Regions from separate parts of the Pectobacterium artocarpous genome, predicted to be linked through region 2. Evidence: predicted binding sites of a transcription regulator. Region 2 holds the regulator's gene; each other region holds the start of a gene.
What was found. The regulator LexA, encoded in region 2, represses DNA repair genes until DNA is damaged. The targets are predictions, from matches to a motif close to TNCTGTATGTACATACAGNA.
Positions count from the first base shown of each region.

Region 1 (6,234 bases), on a different contig from region 2:
ATGCTGCCGGTTTCGCTCACCACGGTGCATCTGCCGTTTGAGACGATTGCCCGCGCCGCGCTACAGTTATTGGCACAACAGATGACGCCTTCACTGGCGCTCGGTATTGCTCAGCGCACCGAACTGGCCGGACAGGTGGTGATTAGAGAATCGGTGCGGCGGGTGGGGTTGTGAAGTTCAACGTAGCGGGTTCACTCGTGTTGTGCTCAAATCCCTTACGGTGATGACTTTGTGTCTAAGGAGGGAGTGATGGATATTGAACAGAGAAACACTGGCGAGCATCAAACGGTTATCAATAATGAATCCGGCGTTATTAACGTCAATAATCACCACGGGCAATACACCAATCTGGCGGGTGAAAACACGGCTCGCATTTATAAGGAAATATCGCATTCTGAGCAGAGTAAGTTCATTGTCAGCTTTGTGGCCGTATGTTTATTGCCGGGATTGAGCCTTGTCGCGGATCTTATGCAGATTCATCCTGCAATCAACTTGCCGCTGTGGGCATATGTTGCCGCATTCGGGGTGATATTTGGTGTGGTGCTGGTGGGATATTATGACAATCTCCGCATTTTGGTCTCTGGAGCGCCGGATGAAAACGAATGTAAGCAGCTTTATGACGATAAGTTATTGATACTAAACGAGAATGGCTACATCATCTACACCCACTCGACGAACTGTATTTACCCAGACTGCTGTGGAAACATTGTGATTTCAACTCCCCCTGAACGATATAACGGAGACTACTCCTTTTTCGCTAAATGTAGTCTTGCTGGCAGGCAGCACTCTTACGGCATCGACTATAACTTCAAAGCGTACCCGATAAAGGTGGACTGGCGGCCAATACCCAAGTCGAATCAATAGGGCTTTGGTCGTTGCTTGGCGCGGCTGAGATGACAATCTGCCGCCACACACGGCGCGTGCGCTGCACGCCGTACTTTACTGTCGAATATTTGATAGTTAAAGCGGCATTCTATATTCAATCAGCCCGGTTTTTTCGTGACCCCATCATAAAGACGCTGGGCTGTTTTATTGGTTTCCTGCGTATGCCAATACAGACGATCGCAGTTTTCTTCTTGTGCCTTTTCTCTCGCATAGTCGATGAGTTTCATCAACATCATCCCATGAGTAAACATTGGGGGCCGATGCAGTGGGGACACGCGACGAGTCCGGATTAAGAACGCTATTCCAGCCTTTTTCTCGAGCGGTTTGTTCTATCGGCAATAAAATTTCGACGGAGAGGAGAAAGGTGTCGTTGCGGTATCTCTCGCCAGGATCGCAATCGTCGCCGCGCTGTTGTGCTGAGTGCGTATTTTCCGTGCGGAATGGTCGGGGATGTAATTAAGTGTTTGCACCGCCTGCATAACGCGTTGTCTGGTTTCGGGGCGAACGCTTTCGCGATGGTTGATGATACGTGAAACCGTCATCATTGATACACCTGCTAACTGGGAAACATCCTTCAGGGATAACCACAGAAAGAGCAGGTCCCCAGAAATGTGGCAGGTTAGTGTCGAAGCCAGAACGGCGAACAGCACGTTTCTTATTATCATGTTTCTTACGGTTTGTTTTCGTTGTCGTTATAAAAAATGCCAACAAAAATCATGATGACGTGTTGATTATCGACGACTCAACCTATTTCGAATAAGGCTGGTGAAGGTGTTTGATTCACCAGCCACACGCAGACAGTCGTCTTGGTTACCAGCGAGTAGACTGCATATCTATCACAAAGCGGTACTTAACATCACCGTTGAGCATTCGGGCAAAGGCATTCTCGATATCCTCGCCACAGATCATTTCAATATCGGCGGTGATATTGTGCTCGCCGCAGAAATCCAGCATCTCCTGAGTTTCCTGAATGCTGCCAATTGATGAACCGCTGATACTTAAACGTCGAAAGACCATTGGCGTTATATTCGGCGAATCGTGTGGTTGGTCTGGAATACCTACCAGTACCAGACGACCATTGGTTTTCAGCGTTGCCAGATAAGGATCCAGATTGTGCGGTGCCGCTACGCAGTCAATGATAATATCCAGCGAGATCTGGCAGGCGGCCATTTGCGCGGCATCGCCCGAAACTACCACCTGTTTTGCCCCCAAACGACGGGCATCTTCGCCCTTCTGTGGCGACGTGGTAAACAGCGTAACGTCCGCCCCCATCGCACTGGCTAGCTTCACCGCCATATGCCCTAATCCGCCCAACCCCACAACACCAACACGATCGCCTGCTTTGACGTTGAAGTGGCGTAGCGGTGACCATACTGTTACGCCCGCACACAGCAGCGGTGCGACGCCCGCGAGTGGCAGGTTTGGCGGTACAGAAACCACAAAATGTTGATCGACAATCACGCTCTGCGCATAGCCGCCCCAGGTACTGCCGCCGGTATATTTATCAAGGCCATTGTAGGTCGCCGTAAACCCCGCTTCGCAGTATTGTTCTTCGTGTTGCTGACAGAAATGACACTCACGGCAGGAGTCAACCATCACACCCACACCGACAATATCACCCGGTTTAAAATGGGTGACCTCGTCTCCAGCTTCTACGACACGCCCGACTATTTCGTGCCCTGGCACCAGTGGATATCGGCTGACCGCCCATTCGTTACGTGCCATGTGTAGATCGGAGTGGCACACGCCGCAGTAGAGGATCTCTATTTTGACATCTTGTTTTTGCAGCGGGCGTAGCGAGACCTGACCAGATGTTAACGGTTTTGCCGCGTCATATGCGACTAATGCATTGATTTTCATCGTGCCTCAGAAATGAACTGGTTTTAGTTAATCCAAGGCAGCAGACTATAGTTAACATGGTTCAATATTGATAGTAGTCACCATTTGGTGACCATAAACGGAGGACGAATGAATGCCAGCCTGGATTGACGGTAAACTCTTTTTTTATGCGGACTCACCGCCGCGCCGCCTGATGGATCTTTTTTCTGTTAAATGGAGCACGATGGTGCTGCACGCGCTCTATCACTGGCCGGATGAACGCGCACGGACTGGCGAATTACAGCGTAGCTTGCAGGGTATTTCCAAGAAAATGCTGTTTCAGACGCTGAAAGAGCTGGAGCTGCGTGGGTTGATTGTTCGACATGTGTATGACGTGATCCCACCCAAGGTGGATTATCGTCTGACACCACTTGGCAGAACCTTTGCCGAACCTATTGAGCTGATGTACCAGTGGGGGCTGGAAAATCAGTCCGCACTGGATGAAATGGAAGCCTGTTACCGGACGATGACCGACAATTAACGGTTTCATAAGGTCAGTGTTTAGGAGTGTATTGACGCTGGTTGAACTTCAAGGGGGTGGGGTTCGTGACAAGGATGTTGGCATGTCATCAAACGACGCCGTTCAAAAATCGATATCAATGCGGCAGAGCATAAAAAAACCCCGCCGGAGCAGGGTTTATAATTTTTAGTTAAGAATGCTAAAAAGAGTACGCTTTAGAACGGAATGTCGTCGTCGAAATCCATTGGTGGTTCGTTGCTTTGTGCAGGCGCGCTATTTTGCGCTGGGCGCTGCTGAGCTTGTCCGCCGCCGCTGAACGGGGTGCCGCCCTGCGGTTGCTGAGGTTGTCCCCAACCGCCTTGCTGTTGACCGCCACCGGCGTTACCGCCACCGGCGTTACCGCCTGCCGCCGCGCCGCCGCCTTGGCGTCCACCTAACATCTGCATGGTGCCACCGACGTTGACCACCACTTCGGTGGTGTAGCGCTCTACGCCAGCCTGATCGGCCCATTTACGGGTTTGCAGTGCGCCTTCGATGTAAACCTGAGAGCCTTTGCGCAGGTATTCACCTGCGACTTCCGCCAGCTTGCCAAACAGCACGACACGGTGCCATTCGGTTTTCTCTTTCTGCTCACCGGTTTGCTTGTCACGCCAGCTTTCCGATGTCGCCAGCGTGATGTTGGCCACTGCACCACCATTCGGCATATAGCGGACTTCCGGGTCTTGTCCCAGATTCCCGACAAGAATCACTTTATTAACGCCTCTGCTGGCCATGCTCGTCTCTCCTGCTGATGGATCGGTAGATTTACTTTCTAAGTCTAAACGATCAATCTTACCATGTGGAAAACTCTCTGTCATACCTGCGAAATAGCTTCAGAAATGAAAGTCAGATTTGCAGCGCTTGCAAGATAAACGAATTGGACACTGTATATTCATTCAGTTCTTTTTATGGCAAGCTATCCCTGCTTGCCACCCTATCGGGCCGTCGCAAGCGACGTTAAAAAACGCGTCCGGCGTTTTTTTTATGCCATAATTGCCTGTTTCGTACCGGTTCTCTCCGTTCGAGAGGCGATGACAAACCGTTTTTATTCCGGGAAGTGTGTGAATGGATAAGATCGAAGTTCGTGGTGCTCGTACCCATAATCTCAAGAATATCAATCTGATAATCCCTCGTGACAAGTTGATCGTAATCACTGGCTTGTCGGGTTCGGGTAAGTCATCGCTGGCGTTTGACACGCTGTATGCCGAAGGGCAGCGTCGCTATGTGGAATCCCTCTCCGCTTACGCCCGTCAGTTTTTGTCGCTGATGGAAAAACCGGATGTCGATCATATCGAAGGGCTGTCGCCCGCCATCTCTATCGAACAGAAATCCACCTCGCATAACCCGCGATCCACGGTCGGGACGATTACCGAAATTCATGACTACCTGCGCTTGCTGTTTGCACGTGTGGGTGAGCCGCGCTGTCCTGAGCATGATGTGCCGCTGGATGCGCAGACGGTCAGTCAGATGGTGGACAACGTGCTGGCGCAGCCGGAAGGCAAACGCCTGATGCTGCTGGCGCCAATCGTGAAAGATCGCAAAGGCGAGCACAGCAAAACGCTGGAAAACCTGGCTTCACAAGGCTATATCCGTGCCCGTATCGACGGCGACGTGTGCGATCTATCCGATCCGCCAAAGCTGGAATTACAGAAAAAGCACACCATTGAAGTCGTCGTTGACCGATTTAAAGTACGTGATGATTTGGCGCAGCGGCTGGCGGAGTCGTTTGAAACCGCGCTGGATCTCTCTGGTGGTAGCGTGGTGGTGGCCGATATGGATGACCCGACCCAGCCTGAATTGCTGTTCTCGGCGAACTTTGCCTGCCCGGTGTGCGGCTACAGCATGCACGAGCTGGAACCGCGCATGTTCTCGTTCAACAACCCAGCGGGGGCGTGCCCAAGCTGTGATGGTCTGGGCGTGCAGCAGTTCTTCGATCCGGCTCGCGTGGTGCAAAACGCGGAACTGTCGCTGGCAGGCGGCGCGATTCGCGGTTGGGATCGCCGTAACTTCTACTATTTCCAGATGCTGCGCTCTCTGGCGGAGCATTACAAATTTGACGTCGATGCCCCGTTTGAAAGTCTGAGCGCCGCGGTACAGAAAGTGATCCTGTATGGCTCCGGTAAAGAGAACGTCGAATTCAAATATATCAACGATCGCGGCGACACCTCGGTACGCCGTCATCCGTTCGAAGGCGTGCTGCATAACATGGATCGCCGTTATAAAGAGACGGAATCCACGGCGGTGCGTGAAGAGCTGGCGAAGTTCATCAGCAACCGCTCTTGCGCCAGCTGTGGCGGGACGCGCCTGCGTGAAGAAGCACGTAACGTGTTCGTTGAACAGACGACGTTGCCGCAGATTTCTGATATGAGCATCGGCCATGCGATGACGTTCTTCCAGAATATGAAGCTCAGCGGGCAGCGCGCCCAAATCGCCGAAAAAGTGCTGAAAGAGATTGGCGATCGACTGAAGTTTCTGGTGAATGTCGGGCTGAACTATTTGTCGCTCTCCCGCTCGGCGGAAACGTTGTCCGGCGGTGAGGCGCAGCGTATTCGTCTGGCAAGCCAGATTGGTGCCGGGCTAGTTGGCGTGATGTACGTGCTGGATGAACCGTCCATCGGTTTGCACCAGCGGGACAACGAACGTCTGCTGGAAACGCTGATTCATCTGCGTAATCTGGGCAATACCGTCATTGTGGTGGAGCATGATGAAGATGCGATTCGCGCCGCTGACCATGTGATTGATATCGGTCCCGGCGCAGGCGTGCACGGTGGTCAGATTGTTGCAGAAGGCACGATGGAAGAGATCATGGCGGTGCCGGATTCGTTGACGGGGCAGTTCCTCAGCGGCAAACGCAAGATCGAAATCCCGAAACAGCGCGTGCCTGCGGATCCGACCAAAGTGTTGAAACTGATCGGCGCGAAAGGCAACAACCTGAAAGATGTCACGTTGACGCTGCCGGTGGGGCTGTTTAC
Region 1 covers NZ_JBJXVK010000002.1:230,639-236,872, forward strand. Annotated here, with positions in the region: gene ACKQAD_RS02070 (LacI family DNA-binding transcriptional regulator) at 1-174, shown strand, start outside; gene ACKQAD_RS02075 (hypothetical protein) at 250-864, shown strand; partial or broken gene ACKQAD_RS02080 (GNAT family N-acetyltransferase) at 961-1,109, opposite strand; partial or broken gene ACKQAD_RS02085 (LacI family DNA-binding transcriptional regulator) at 1,177-1,430, opposite strand; gene ACKQAD_RS02090 (NAD(P)-dependent alcohol dehydrogenase) at 1,696-2,745, opposite strand; gene ACKQAD_RS02095 (winged helix-turn-helix transcriptional regulator) at 2,858-3,244, shown strand; gene ACKQAD_RS02100 (single-stranded DNA-binding protein) at 3,439-3,996, opposite strand; gene uvrA (excinuclease ABC subunit UvrA) at 4,328-6,234, shown strand, end outside.
Region 1: a site for LexA is predicted at 4,145-4,164, ahead of uvrA (excinuclease ABC subunit UvrA). Genes of this name have one in related genera too.

Region 2 (6,234 bases):
CGCCCTTCGGCAATATCTTGCGCCACCATCGGATAAGGTATTGTCGCGACGCCTAAGCCAGCCAACAGCGCACGCCGCTTATCATCCAGCGAGCTCACCGTCAGACGCTGCTGTTTGTCGAGCAATTGCACGGTCAGCACCGGACGTTCGCGTGCAGTATCCGCCACCGCAATCCCGCGATATTTCACACGAGTGGCATCCGACAGCGGCTCAGGTTCCTGATGAATGGGGTGTTCAGGGCTGGCGACATACACGTTATTCATCGTGTACAGTTTGCGGGTATTCATTTCGGAAGACGCACGAAAATGCATGTCCGGCGCAATCACGATATCGGCACGCCCTTGCTCAAGACGTTCCCACGCCCCCGCCAGCACTTCCGTCAAAATTGATACTTGCGTATTCGCTTTAAGCGCCAGCTTATCGATTAATGGAAAAAGCCGCTGAGTCGGAATAAGCGCTTCAGTGACAATCGTCAGGTGCGTTTCCCAACCTCGCGCCAGTGCTTCAGCATCTGTCGTGAGCTTATCCGCAGCTTCCAGCAGGATACGTCCGCGTTCCAGCAGCATGCGCCCGACATTCGTGAATTTAGTACGATGCCCGGAACGATCGAACAACACCACATCTAGCTCTTCTTCCAGTTTCTGCATGGTATAGCTCAGCGCCGAAGGCACCCTACCCAACTCGTCTGCCGCAGCGGCAAAGCTGCCACGACGATCGATCGCATCCATCACCCTCAAGGCTTCCAGCGTCAATGCTCGTTCTTTCGCCATCTTGGTACTCATTCAGGAATTTTGAATATACCCACCAGATTAACTAGCTAACAATCCAACGTCTACACAATTACTATCGGTTTAATAAATAATTATCTGGGGGGATAAAAATTATGATCACACGAAGAGCAGCGGGGCAATGCGGCCAAGCCGACTATGGCTGGTTGCAGGCACGCTACACCTTCTCTTTTGGTCACTATTTTGACCCACAATTGCTGGGCTACGCTTCTCTGCGCGTGCTCAATCAGGAAGTATTAGCGCCGGGGGCATCATTCCAGCCACGCACCTACCCACAGGTTGATATTCTGAACATTATTCTTCATGGCGAAGCTGAATACCGCGACAGCAACGGCCGCCACGTTCAGGCCAAAGCTGGCGATGTTCTGTTGCTCGCGACTCAGTCGAACGTCAGCTATAGCGAACATAATATCAACGCCAGTAAGGCTCTGACGCGTATGCAATTGTGGCTGAACGCCTGCCAGAGCCGTGAGAACAGTCCATTACAGCGTATGGAATTGGATTCATCAAGTCATACTCTGCTTGCTTCGCCAGAAGGTGAACAGAACAGCCTGCAACTGCGCCAGCAGGTTTGGATCCATCATGTTGATCTCCAGCAGAATGAGCAAAGCACGATCGCGCTACAGGGGAATCAGGCATACCTTCAGTTGATCCATGGTTCAATGGTGGTAAAAGGCGACCAGCACAGTGAAGCTTTACACTGCGGCGACGGAGCCTTCATCAAAGAAGAAACCACGTTGACGCTACAAGCAGAAGCACCGTTACGGGCGTTGCTCATCGATCTGGTCGTGTAGTCTCCCTGTTCGTTGTTTTCGCAGGAAAACGCTGCCAGTTCGGCGTTTTTATTCAGTCGTGGTAAGATATCCGTCTTGTTCCTCAATGCGTCAGGATGATATGACAATGGATTCAACCAAACAGGACAAACTTCTTGCCCAGGCTGAACAGATTTGTCAGCAGCGCGCCGTGCGTCTCACGCCGCAGCGGTTAGAGGTCTTACGCCTTATGGCACAGCAGTCCGGTGCTATCAGCGCTTATGACCTGCTGGATCTGCTGCGCGTTTCCGAGCCTCAGGCGAAACCGCCGACCGTCTATCGCGCGCTGGATTTTCTGCTGGAACAAGGCTTCATTCATCGAGTCGAATCAAACAACAGCTACGTGCTGTGCCACCATATCGAAGACCACAGCCATACGTCGGCTCTGTTCATCTGCGACCGCTGCGGGCAGGTCACGGAACGTCAAACCGAAGGTGTGGAAGAAATATTACGTAGCCTGGCACAGCAGTCGGGATTTACGCTACGCCACAGCGTTGTGGAAGCTCACGGGCTGTGTGGCGGCTGTCAGGAAGTGGCAGCGTGCAATCAGCCGGATCATTGCGATCACGACCATACGGTTCCGATTAAAAAACGTTAGCGCTCATTGATGGAACCTCCCGTGTGGCAAGGGTTTTCTAGATACAAAAAACGATAGCCTCGAGGGCTATCGTCCCTTTCTGCGGATAAGTATCGCGTTCGCTACCAGTGATATTTGTGGTGCTCTTCCCAGTGTTTCACTTCTTTCTCTGCCGCTTCTTTTTCGTACCCGTAACGCTCTTGGATTCTCCCCACCAGTTGGTCACGTTTACCTTCGATGACCGTCAGGTCGTCATCCGTTAATTTGCCCCATTGCTCTTTCGCTTTACCTTTAAACTGTTTCCAGTTACCGCTGGCTTGGTCTTTATTCATAAGAATCTCCGTACCTTAGGTGTATTGCGCATCAAGGAATCGTGACTACCGACGTAGGCGCCAGTGTCAGATAAATAGGTTAATTCAGTAAGCAGCATCATCGTGTGAATCATCATCGTTTTCTTCGCCACTGTCTCCCTTGATTACCGGGCTAACCTAAATGTGCTGGCTAATGATCAATCACAAAATGATCACTTAAGATAAAAATGCTTACCTTAATAAAAATTATAGCCGAATATTTCACTTAAAATAAAAAACAAGGAATCTGTAACTAGTATGAGCACACAGAAAAGAAATACGCGGTAGAAAGCAGTGAAAAAACAGGCGGTAAGAAGAGCTGGAGAAAACTCACGTGAAATGTAACTAAATGTATACTGCTAGCAGATTAACACATGGAGCACTTAACACATGAAGCGATTAACACGCAGAACGCGATGCACTGAACTGGACAGATGAGCAGTGCATCTCTGTGAACCGTCAGCTCCAGTCGCTGTTGCGAATGACGCCAACCGCTAAGCCTTCTATAGAAAAACTTTGCTCACTCAGGTCGACAACAATCGGGGCAAACTCTTCATTTTCAGCGAGAAGGTGCACCATATTACCTTGCTTTTTCAGGCGTTTTACCGTCACTTCATCTTCAATGCGTGCCACGACAATCTGACCGTTGCGCACATCTTCCGTTTTATGTACGGCCAGCAAATCACCATCCAATATACCGATATTTTTCATCGACATGCCGCTCACCCGCAGCAAAAAATCTGCGCAGGGTTTGAACATAGCAGGGTCAACCTGATAGTGACATTCAATATGTTCCTGTGCCAGCAGAGGCTCACCTGCGGCCACACGACCAACCAGAGGAATACCCGCTTCTTCTTCCATCAGCAGACGAATACCGCGAGAAGCGCCTGAGACAATTTCAATCACGCCTTTACGCGCCAGCGCTTTTAGATGTTCTTCAGCCGCATTGGGAGAGCGAAATCCCAGTTGTTGAGCAATTTCCGCACGCGTTGGCGGCATTCCGGTCTGCGCAATATGATCGCGGATCAGGTCATAAACCTGCTGCTGCCTTGCTGTTAATACTTTCATTCCGCCCCCTGGTTGTTTATACAGTCTTGCTGTGAGTATATACAGGTAAGCCACAATTGGGAATGAAGATATAGACAAAGCCTCTGACTTTTATTCATTTATGCGTACCGTCAGGCAAAATGTTGCCAGAGGATGCTGCCCCACACGACAGCAGCTAACAAGATGGCAACAAAAACAGCCGCCGATCCGATATCTTTCGCCCGACCAGATAATTCGTGGTGCTCAGGGCCAATGCGATCAACAACGGCTTCAATGGCGCTGTTAGCCAGCTCAAATAGCATAATCAATACCACAGACCCGATCAGCAGCAGCTTCTCAACCAGCGTAACCCGCAGCAAACACGCAATAACCACGCCGACAATCGTCAATATGGTTTCCTGACGAAAGGCCACCTCATGCTGCCACGCCTGCTGTAGTCCCTTAAGAGAATAACCGGTTGCCTTAATAATCCGGGTCATCCCCGTTGCTTTATTCATTTATCCTCCGCTATTTATGCAAAATAGTTCGCATTTTAACTCGCCTGTGTTGTCTCATCACCACAGATCTCCGCTGCAGTTTCTGGTATCCTTGCGGCGCATTGCTAACAAGAGGCTCCAAGTTGTTATGTCAGGCTGGCGTAAAATTTACTATAACTTATTGAATATTCCGCTGAAACTGCTGGTTAAAAGCAAAGTTATTCCCGCAGATCCAGTGACCGAGCTGGGGTTAGATCCCTCACGTCCTATACTCTATGTTCTGCCTTACAACTCTCAGGCGGATCTCTTGACGCTACGTGCGAAATGCCTGGCATTGGGCTTGCCCGATCCCTCGCAATCGCTCGAATTCAATGGCGTCGAACTCCCTAGCCATGTCTTTATTAATGACGGGCCGCGCGTTTTCCGCTATTACGTTCCCAAACAGAAATCTGTCAAACTGTTCCACGATTACTTGGATCTGCATCGCGCCAATCCAGATTTAGACGTGCAGATGGTGCCAGTTTCCGTGATGTTTGGGCGCTCTCCAGGTCGGGAAGGCCACTCTCAGGCCACACCGCATCTGCGATTGCTAAACGGCATTGAGAAATTCTTTGCCGTCCTGTGGTTAGGGCGTGACAGTTTTGTCCGCTTCTCCAGCCCAGTGTCGCTGCGCTATATGGCGACCGAGCATGGCACTGACAAAACCATAGCCCACAAACTGGCGCGTGTCGCGCGTATGCACTTCTCCCGCCAACGTTTGGCGGCAGTTGGCCCGCGCTTGCCGGTACGTCAGGAGCTGTTTAATAAGCTGCTGGATTCCAAAGCGATCAAGAAAGCCGTAGACGATGAAGCACGCAGTAAGAAGATTTCCCATGAAAAAGCGCAGCAGAACGCGATTGCGCTGATGGAAGAAATCGCCGCTGACTTTTCCTACGAGGCCGTGCGTCTGTCGGATCGCGTTTTAAGCTGGACGTGGAACCGCCTTTATCAGGGGATCAACGTCCATAACGCCGAACGCGTTCGCCAGTTGGCGCAGGATGGTCACGGTATCGTCTATGTGCCCTGCCACCGCAGCCATATGGACTATCTGTTGTTGTCCTACGTCCTGTACCATCAGGGCTTAGTGCCGCCGCACATCGCCGCAGGCATCAATCTTAATTTCTGGCCCGCAGGCCCGATCTTCCGTCGTCTTGGCGCTTTCTTCATTCGTCGTACCTTCAAGGGCAACAAGCTGTATTCCACGATTTTCCGTGAATATCTGGGTGAATTGTTTGCCCGCGGCTATTCGGTGGAATACTTTATGGAAGGTGGACGTTCGCGCACGGGTCGTCTGTTGGAACCTAAAACCGGTACGCTAGCCATGACCATTCAGGCCATGCTCAGAGGCGGCACGCGCCCTATCACGCTGGTGCCGATTTATGTCGGTTACGAGCATGTGATGGAAGTCGGCACCTATGCGAAAGAGCTGCGCGGCGCGGTGAAGGAAAAAGAAGGCTTTATGCAGATGGTGCGTGGTTTACGCAAACTACGCAATTTGGGCCAGGGTTATGTGAACTTCGGCGAACCGCTCCCGCTGACCACCTACCTGAACCAGCATGTTCCGCAATGGCGTGATGCGATTGATCCCATCGAAGCACAGCGCCCAAGCTGGCTCACGCCGACGGTGCAGGATATCTCTATGGATATCATGGTACGCATCAATAATTCTGCGGCAGCAAACGCGATGAACCTGTGTTCGACGGCCTTGCTGGCATCGCGCCAGCGCTCGTTGACGCGCGAACAAATGCAAGAACAGCTGGATTGCTATCTACAACTGCTGCGCCAGGTTCCTTACCACAAGGATATTACGGTTCCCAAAAAGACAGCGGATGAACTGTTGGAACATGCGCTGAGCATGAACAAGTTCGAAGTCGAGAAGGACAGTATTGGCGATATCATCATCCTGCCGCGCGAGCAGGCCGTTCTGATGACGTACTATCGCAATAACATCCAGCATCTGTTGGTCTTACCGTCGCTGATCGCCAGCATCGTCATCCATCATCGCCGGATTACGCTTGCCGACGTCGTGCGACAGATCGCACTGATCTATCCGCTGCTGCAATCCGAACTGTTCCTGCACTATTCCAAAGAACAGTTAGCGGGCGTGCTCGAAACATTAGCTAATGAATTGGTTCGACAGCAGTT
Region 2 covers NZ_JBJXVK010000016.1:17,663-23,896, reverse strand. Annotated here, with positions in the region: gene ACKQAD_RS11715 (LysR family transcriptional regulator) at 1-770, opposite strand, end outside; gene ACKQAD_RS11710 (pirin family protein) at 884-1,582, shown strand; gene zur (zinc uptake transcriptional repressor Zur) at 1,689-2,198, shown strand; gene ACKQAD_RS11700 (CsbD family protein) at 2,300-2,509, opposite strand; gene lexA (transcriptional repressor LexA) at 2,987-3,595, opposite strand; gene ACKQAD_RS11690 (diacylglycerol kinase) at 3,706-4,071, opposite strand; gene plsB (glycerol-3-phosphate 1-O-acyltransferase PlsB) at 4,199-6,234, shown strand, end outside.

Region 3 (6,234 bases), on a different contig from region 2:
ACGACGGCGTTCCGTTTCGCCAATCGCTTTCGCCATGGATGGCGTAATCTTGTCGCCATAGAGAATCGCCTTGCCACGCAGGTTACGTGCCGCACGACCGATCGTCTGGATCAGGGAGCGTTCGGAACGCAGGAAGCCCTCTTTATCCGCATCCAGAATCGCTACCAGCGACACTTCTGGCATATCCAGCCCTTCACGCAACAGGTTGATCCCCACCAGCACGTCGAACTCACCAAGGCGTAAATCACGGATGATTTCCACACGTTCGACGGTATCAATATCCGAGTGCAGATAACGCACCCGCTCGCCGTGTTCTTCCAGATATTCCGTCAGGTCTTCCGCCATTCGCTTGGTCAGCGTCGTGACCAGCACACGTTCGTTGACCGCCACGCGCTGGCGAATCTCGGAAAGCAGATCGTCCACCTGTGTCGCAACAGGCCGCACTTCAATAAGGGGATCGAGTAACCCAGTGGGACGCACCACCTGATCAATCACTTCACCGCCCGATTTTTCCAGCTCATAGTTACCCGGCGTCGCAGACACGTAGATCGTCTGCGGAGCCAGTGCCTCAAACTCTTCAAATTTCATCGGACGGTTATCCAACGCCGAAGGTAGCCGGAAACCGTATTCGACCAGTGTCTCTTTACGCGCGCGGTCGCCGCGATACATACCGCCAATCTGCGGCACGGTAACGTGGGATTCATCAATGACCAGTAGCCCGTCCGCTGGCAAATAGTCAAACAGCGTCGGTGGCGGTTCGCCGGGGCCACGACCAGACAGGAATCGCGAGTAGTTTTCGATACCGGAGCAATAGCCCAGCTCGTTCATCATCTCCAGGTCAAACTGCGTGCGCTGGCTTAGTCGCTGCTCTTCCACCAGCTTATCATTCGCCAGCAGCACCTTTCTGCGATCGGCCAGTTCCACCTTGATCTCTTCCATCGCCTGTAAAATACGCTCACGCGGCGTGACATAGTGCGTTTTCGGGTAGATGGTGTAGCGTGGCACCGTCTGGAGCACGTGCCCCGTCAGTGGGTCAAACAGCGACAGCCGTTCCACTTCTTCATCGAACAGTTCAACACGCAGCGCAATTTCGTCAGATTCCGCAGGGAAAATATCGATCACTTCACCGCGCACGCGGAACGTACCGCGCTGGAATGCCTGATCGTTACGGGAATATTGCAACTCGGCCAAACGCCGCAAAATAGCACGCTGGTCGATCAGCATCCCCCGCGTCAGGTGCAACATCATTTTCAGATAGAGATCGGGATCGCCCAGACCATAGATAGCGGAGACTGAAGCCACGACGATCACATCACGCCTTTCCAGCAGCGCTTTTGTCGCGGAGAGACGCATCTGTTCGATATGTTCGTTAACCGATGCATCCTTTTCGATGAAGGTGTCTGAACTGGGGACATAAGCTTCCGGTTGATAATAGTCGTAGTACGAGACGAAGTACTCCACAGCATTATCGGGGAAGAATTCTTTCATTTCACCGTACAACTGAGCGGCCAGCGTTTTATTCGGCGCCAACATCATCGTCGGCCGATTGAGGTCGGCAATCACGTTGGCGATAGTGAACGTCTTACCTGAGCCGGTTACCCCGAGCAGCGTTTGGTGCGCCAGCCCATCTTCCAGCCCCTCTTTTAAACGACGAATGGCCTCAGGCTGATCGCCTGCCGGTTTAAAGTCAGAATTCAGTGTAAATACTTTACTCATCGTTAAGCACGCTACTTATTCGTTATTACGCATCGCTCAAGACGATGGTCGTGGGTGGACGCTCGGAATTTTATTCTGAATGCCAATGGCGAAATGCGCCACCGCAATAATACTGGATATAAAAACAGCATCAAGAAAATTATCGCTGGATTGGATGATTAATCGACAAATGAATTTGCTAGCACATCTATGTTCAATCTACCAGATAAAATCATCATGATTTATCCCCAGACTTGGTAAAAACGTAACATGCGGGGATGCGCAGTGACGTTAATTTATGCAACTACGCACCGTTGATGTTTAAGACGCTTGATTTTACTTAAGCATATGATAATAAATAGATTAGAAAAAAAGTGGAGAATAGCGCCAACCTGGCGAAAACCCGCGCCAGCTCTCGGTTAGGGCGCGTTGTCTATCCATAATACACATAGTTATCCACAGAAATGGTGGATAACTCCCACAACCCCGCATCAGTACTGAGTTAGAGAAATACCCGCTTCATTTATGTTCCACCCTGATATGGATTTTCTTCACACTTTTTCTGTGATTTATCACATAAGTATTAGACGGAAAAAGACTAAAAAAGAAGAGGACGACATCGCAACAATTCAGGCATGACGGGGATTCAGAGGAAAACTCAAGAAGGTTTTAACTATTGATAAGGATGAAAATGTAGGTTTTACACTCATAAAACAGAGGCTGGTAAAAAACAATAAAACCCACTGCGATTATTAAAGACAGTCGAGGGTTAGAAAAATGACTACTCCGCTAATAACCCAATATCAATATACTGCCCCAGATTGTGCTGTTGAAGATCGGATAAATAAGGAATTTCACCCAGCATTGGCGCGGGCAGGCGCTGTTGCAGCGTTTGCAGATACGGCTGGTGCCATTTTCCTGGAGGCGTGATGTCGTTTGCGATCCAACCTACAACACGCAGGCCAGCGTGTTCAATCGCGTGGGCAGTGAGCATCGCGTGGTTGATGCATCCTAGCTTGATGCCAACCACCAAAATCACAGGAAGTTGTTCCTGAACCACCCAATCGGCAAAGGTATTCTGCACCGACAGCGGTGTAAACCACCCGCCCGCCCCTTCGACTAACAGCCAATCCGCCTGCGTTTCTAATGCCCGCAGTCCTGTAGATAGCGTAGAGAGGGAAATAGGCCGCTGCTCCACCGCACTGATAATATGCGGCGAGGTCGGCTCCATAAACGCCAACGGGTTCACCGCCTGATAATCCAACCGGACGCTACTATTCGCCTGAAGCGCCAGCGCATCGCTGTTACGAATGCCATCGGCCGTCATTTCACAGCCGGACGCCACAGGTTTATAGCCTGCGGTACGGTATCCGGCCTGACTCGCAGCCTGAAGCAGCGCCGTACTCGCGACCGTTTTCCCGACTTCGGTATCCGTGCCTGTCACAAACCAGCGCTCAATCACGATAAATCACCCCATAAACCAGTTGATAGCTAAGCGGGTAGCCGCCCTGCTCTTGCGGATAGCAGGCAGACAACGCCGATAGTCGCGTACGGCTCAATAGCCCCGGTGTACGCCCTTCATGCAGCCAGGTCGCCCCAATCCCCTTCAGCGATTTCATTAACGCCAATACATCAGGGAACAAGCAGACCTCGCGTTCCTGCACCAGATGATAGCGATATGGTTGACAGGCCGCGTCGATAGCGGAGAACGACAGAAAGCGATTCGTCCGCTGCGTGCCATCCAGCCGCTGCCACGCCCGCGACAGTTCGCTTAAAGAACCGTCCGCCAGCGTCGAAAAGGCAATCACGCCCCCCGGTCGCGTGACCCGATACAGCTCCGCCAGCGCACGCGGTAACGAGTCGCACCATTGTATGGCCAGATTGCTATAGCTGATGTCTACACAGCAATCTGCCAGCGGTAGGTTTTCGATATCCCCTTCCTGATAACGATCGGCAACGTGCTGCTCACGGGCATACGCCAGCATCTCCACCGACAAATCCAGCGCGGTCACCGATTTACCGCACTGACGCCAGCGGCGGCTAAAGTGCCCGGTTCCGCACCCCGCATCCAATAACTGTAAACCGCTGTGCGGCGGCATCAGCGCCAGCAGGCGTTCCCCGCTGGTGCGTTGCAGCTCAGAAAAGCGGTCATAGCCCCTTGCTGCACGTCCAAACGCCTGCGCAATCGCCTGCTTGTTATAGTTTTCTGTCAGCATGGTGTAATACCGTAAGCAAGCGGCTGATATCTTCCGGCTGATGTTCCGCTGTCAGCGTAATCCGCAGGCGTGCGCTGCCGGGCGGCACCGTCGGCGGTCGCATGGCGCTGACCCACACGCCCTGCTCACGCAGATGGTTCATCAACGCCAGCGCCCGTGCGTTCTCGCCAACAATCAGCGGCTGAATCGCGCTCTGCGAATCCATCAGTTGATAGGACGAATTGGAAAAGCCCGAACGGAACTGCGCAATGTTGCGTTGTAACGCATCACGCCGCGCATCGCCCTGCCGGACACAGTTGAGTGCTGCGCTCAGCGCACAGGCCTGTGCTGCTGGCATCGACGTGCTGTAAATCAAATGACGGGCGAATTGCAGGAAATACTCGGCCAGCGGCTCAGCACACAGCACCGCCGCGCCGCACACGCCAAACGCTTTACCAAACGTGACAATCAGCAGTTCCGGCTTGACGCCCTGCTGCCAGCAGCTCCCGCGACCTTCCTCACCTAGCACGCCAATTCCGTGTGCATCATCCACCATCAGGCAGGCATCGTGCGCTCTGCACTGTGCCTGCAACGCCCACAGCGGCGCGGTGTCGCCATCCATGCTGAAAACCCCTTCGGTCACGACCAACGTCTGGCCGTCTGTAGGTTTCTCCAGCAGCGTTTGCAAGTTATCGAGATGATTATGTTTAAAACGCCGCAGGATCGCGGGTGACTGTGCAGCCGCTTCCAGCAACGACGCGTGGCTAAGCTTATCGGCCAAAATACGGTCTTCCGCCTGTGCCAACGCGGCCACCACGGCCTGATTCGCGGCATAGCCGGAAATAAACAGCAGCGCACGCGGGTAACCCAGCCAGTCGGCAAGCTGACTTTCCAGCGCGGCATGGGCATCGGTGTACCCTGTCACATGTCCAGAACCACCGCTGCCAATACCGTATTGCTCGGCACCTTGCTGCCAGGCGTGCACAATTTCCGGGTGATGACTCAACCCCAAATAGTCATTGCTGGAAAAATTCAGATAACAGCGATCGCTCTGTATCAGCCAGCGTCCGCTGCCACCTTGATTAGCCAATCTCACGCGGTACGCATCATCACGCTGTCGCTGCGCCAGCGCAGCTTCAATACGTTGCTGCCAGCTCATGATGCAACACACCTTACCTGACAGTGTGTGCACAATGTGTTATACCGCAGCATTATAAAACTGCTCGCTATCGGCATTAATCAACTGTTCTGCCAGTCGCTGTTGCTGTTGGTTATCCCCGTATTCGGTCGCCGTCTGCTGCGGATTCAGACCTAATTTGAGGAACAGCGCCAGATCTTTGTCTTCCTTCGGATTTGGCGTCGTTAACAGTTTGCAGCCGTAGAAAATGGAATTCGCACCGGCCATAAAGCACATCGCCTGCGTTTGTTCACTCATCTGCTCGCGTCCGGCGGACAAGCGCACATAGGAAGCAGGCATCATGATGCGTGCAACGGCAATAGTACGAATGAAATCAAACGGATCGACGTCCTCATTCTCCGCCAACGGCGTTCCCTTCACCTTAACCAGCATGTTGATCGGCACGCTTTCCGGCGGCGTCGGTAAGTTAGCCAACTGCACCAACAGCCCGGCGCGATCGCGCACCGTTTCACCCAGTCCAACAATGCCGCCTGAGCAAACTTTAATGCCCGCCCCGCGCACTTTATCCAGCGTATCCAGACGTTCCTGATACGTGCGAGTGGTGATGATGCTGCCGTAAAATTCCGGCGAAGTATCGAGGTTATGGTTATAGAAATCCAGTCCAGCGGAGGCCAAACGCTCGGCCTGATCGTTGTGCAGCGTCCCCAGCGTCATGCAGGTTTCCATCCCCATCGCTTTGACACCTTTTACCATCTGCTCCAGATAGGGCATGTCACGCTCGTGGGGGTTTTTCCACGCGGCTCCCATACAAAAGCGCGTCGATCCTGCCGCTTTCGCCTGACGAGCCGATTCCAGCACCTGTTCAACCTGCATCAGACGTTCGGTATCAATCCCGGTACGATAGCGGGAACTCTGCGGGCAATACTTACAGTCTTCTGGACAGGCACCCGTTTTTATCGACAGTAACGTGCTCACCTGCACCTGACGGCGATCAAAATGCTGGCGGTGGACCTGCTGCGCTTCAAACATCAGTTCCAGAAAAGGTTTATTAAATAAATCTTGCGCTTGCTCAAGCGTCCAGTAAATGCGGTCAGCCATCTCAGCATCTCCAAACTAAAAACGTTTCGCCAGTGTAAATTAACCCGATACACTGTCAACCAAATAGAATCTATTTTAGTTTACGAGAGATCATCATGAGCCCAGAAG
Region 3 covers NZ_JBJXVK010000007.1:119,922-126,155, reverse strand. Annotated here, with positions in the region: gene uvrB (excinuclease ABC subunit UvrB) at 1-1,716, opposite strand, end outside; gene bioD (dethiobiotin synthase) at 2,477-3,157, opposite strand; gene bioC (malonyl-ACP O-methyltransferase BioC) at 3,150-3,911, opposite strand; gene bioF (8-amino-7-oxononanoate synthase) at 3,892-5,049, opposite strand; gene bioB (biotin synthase BioB) at 5,089-6,126, opposite strand; gene bioA (adenosylmethionine--8-amino-7-oxononanoate transaminase) at 6,222-6,234, shown strand, end outside.
Region 3: a site for LexA is predicted at 1,827-1,846, ahead of uvrB (excinuclease ABC subunit UvrB). Genes of this name have one in related genera too.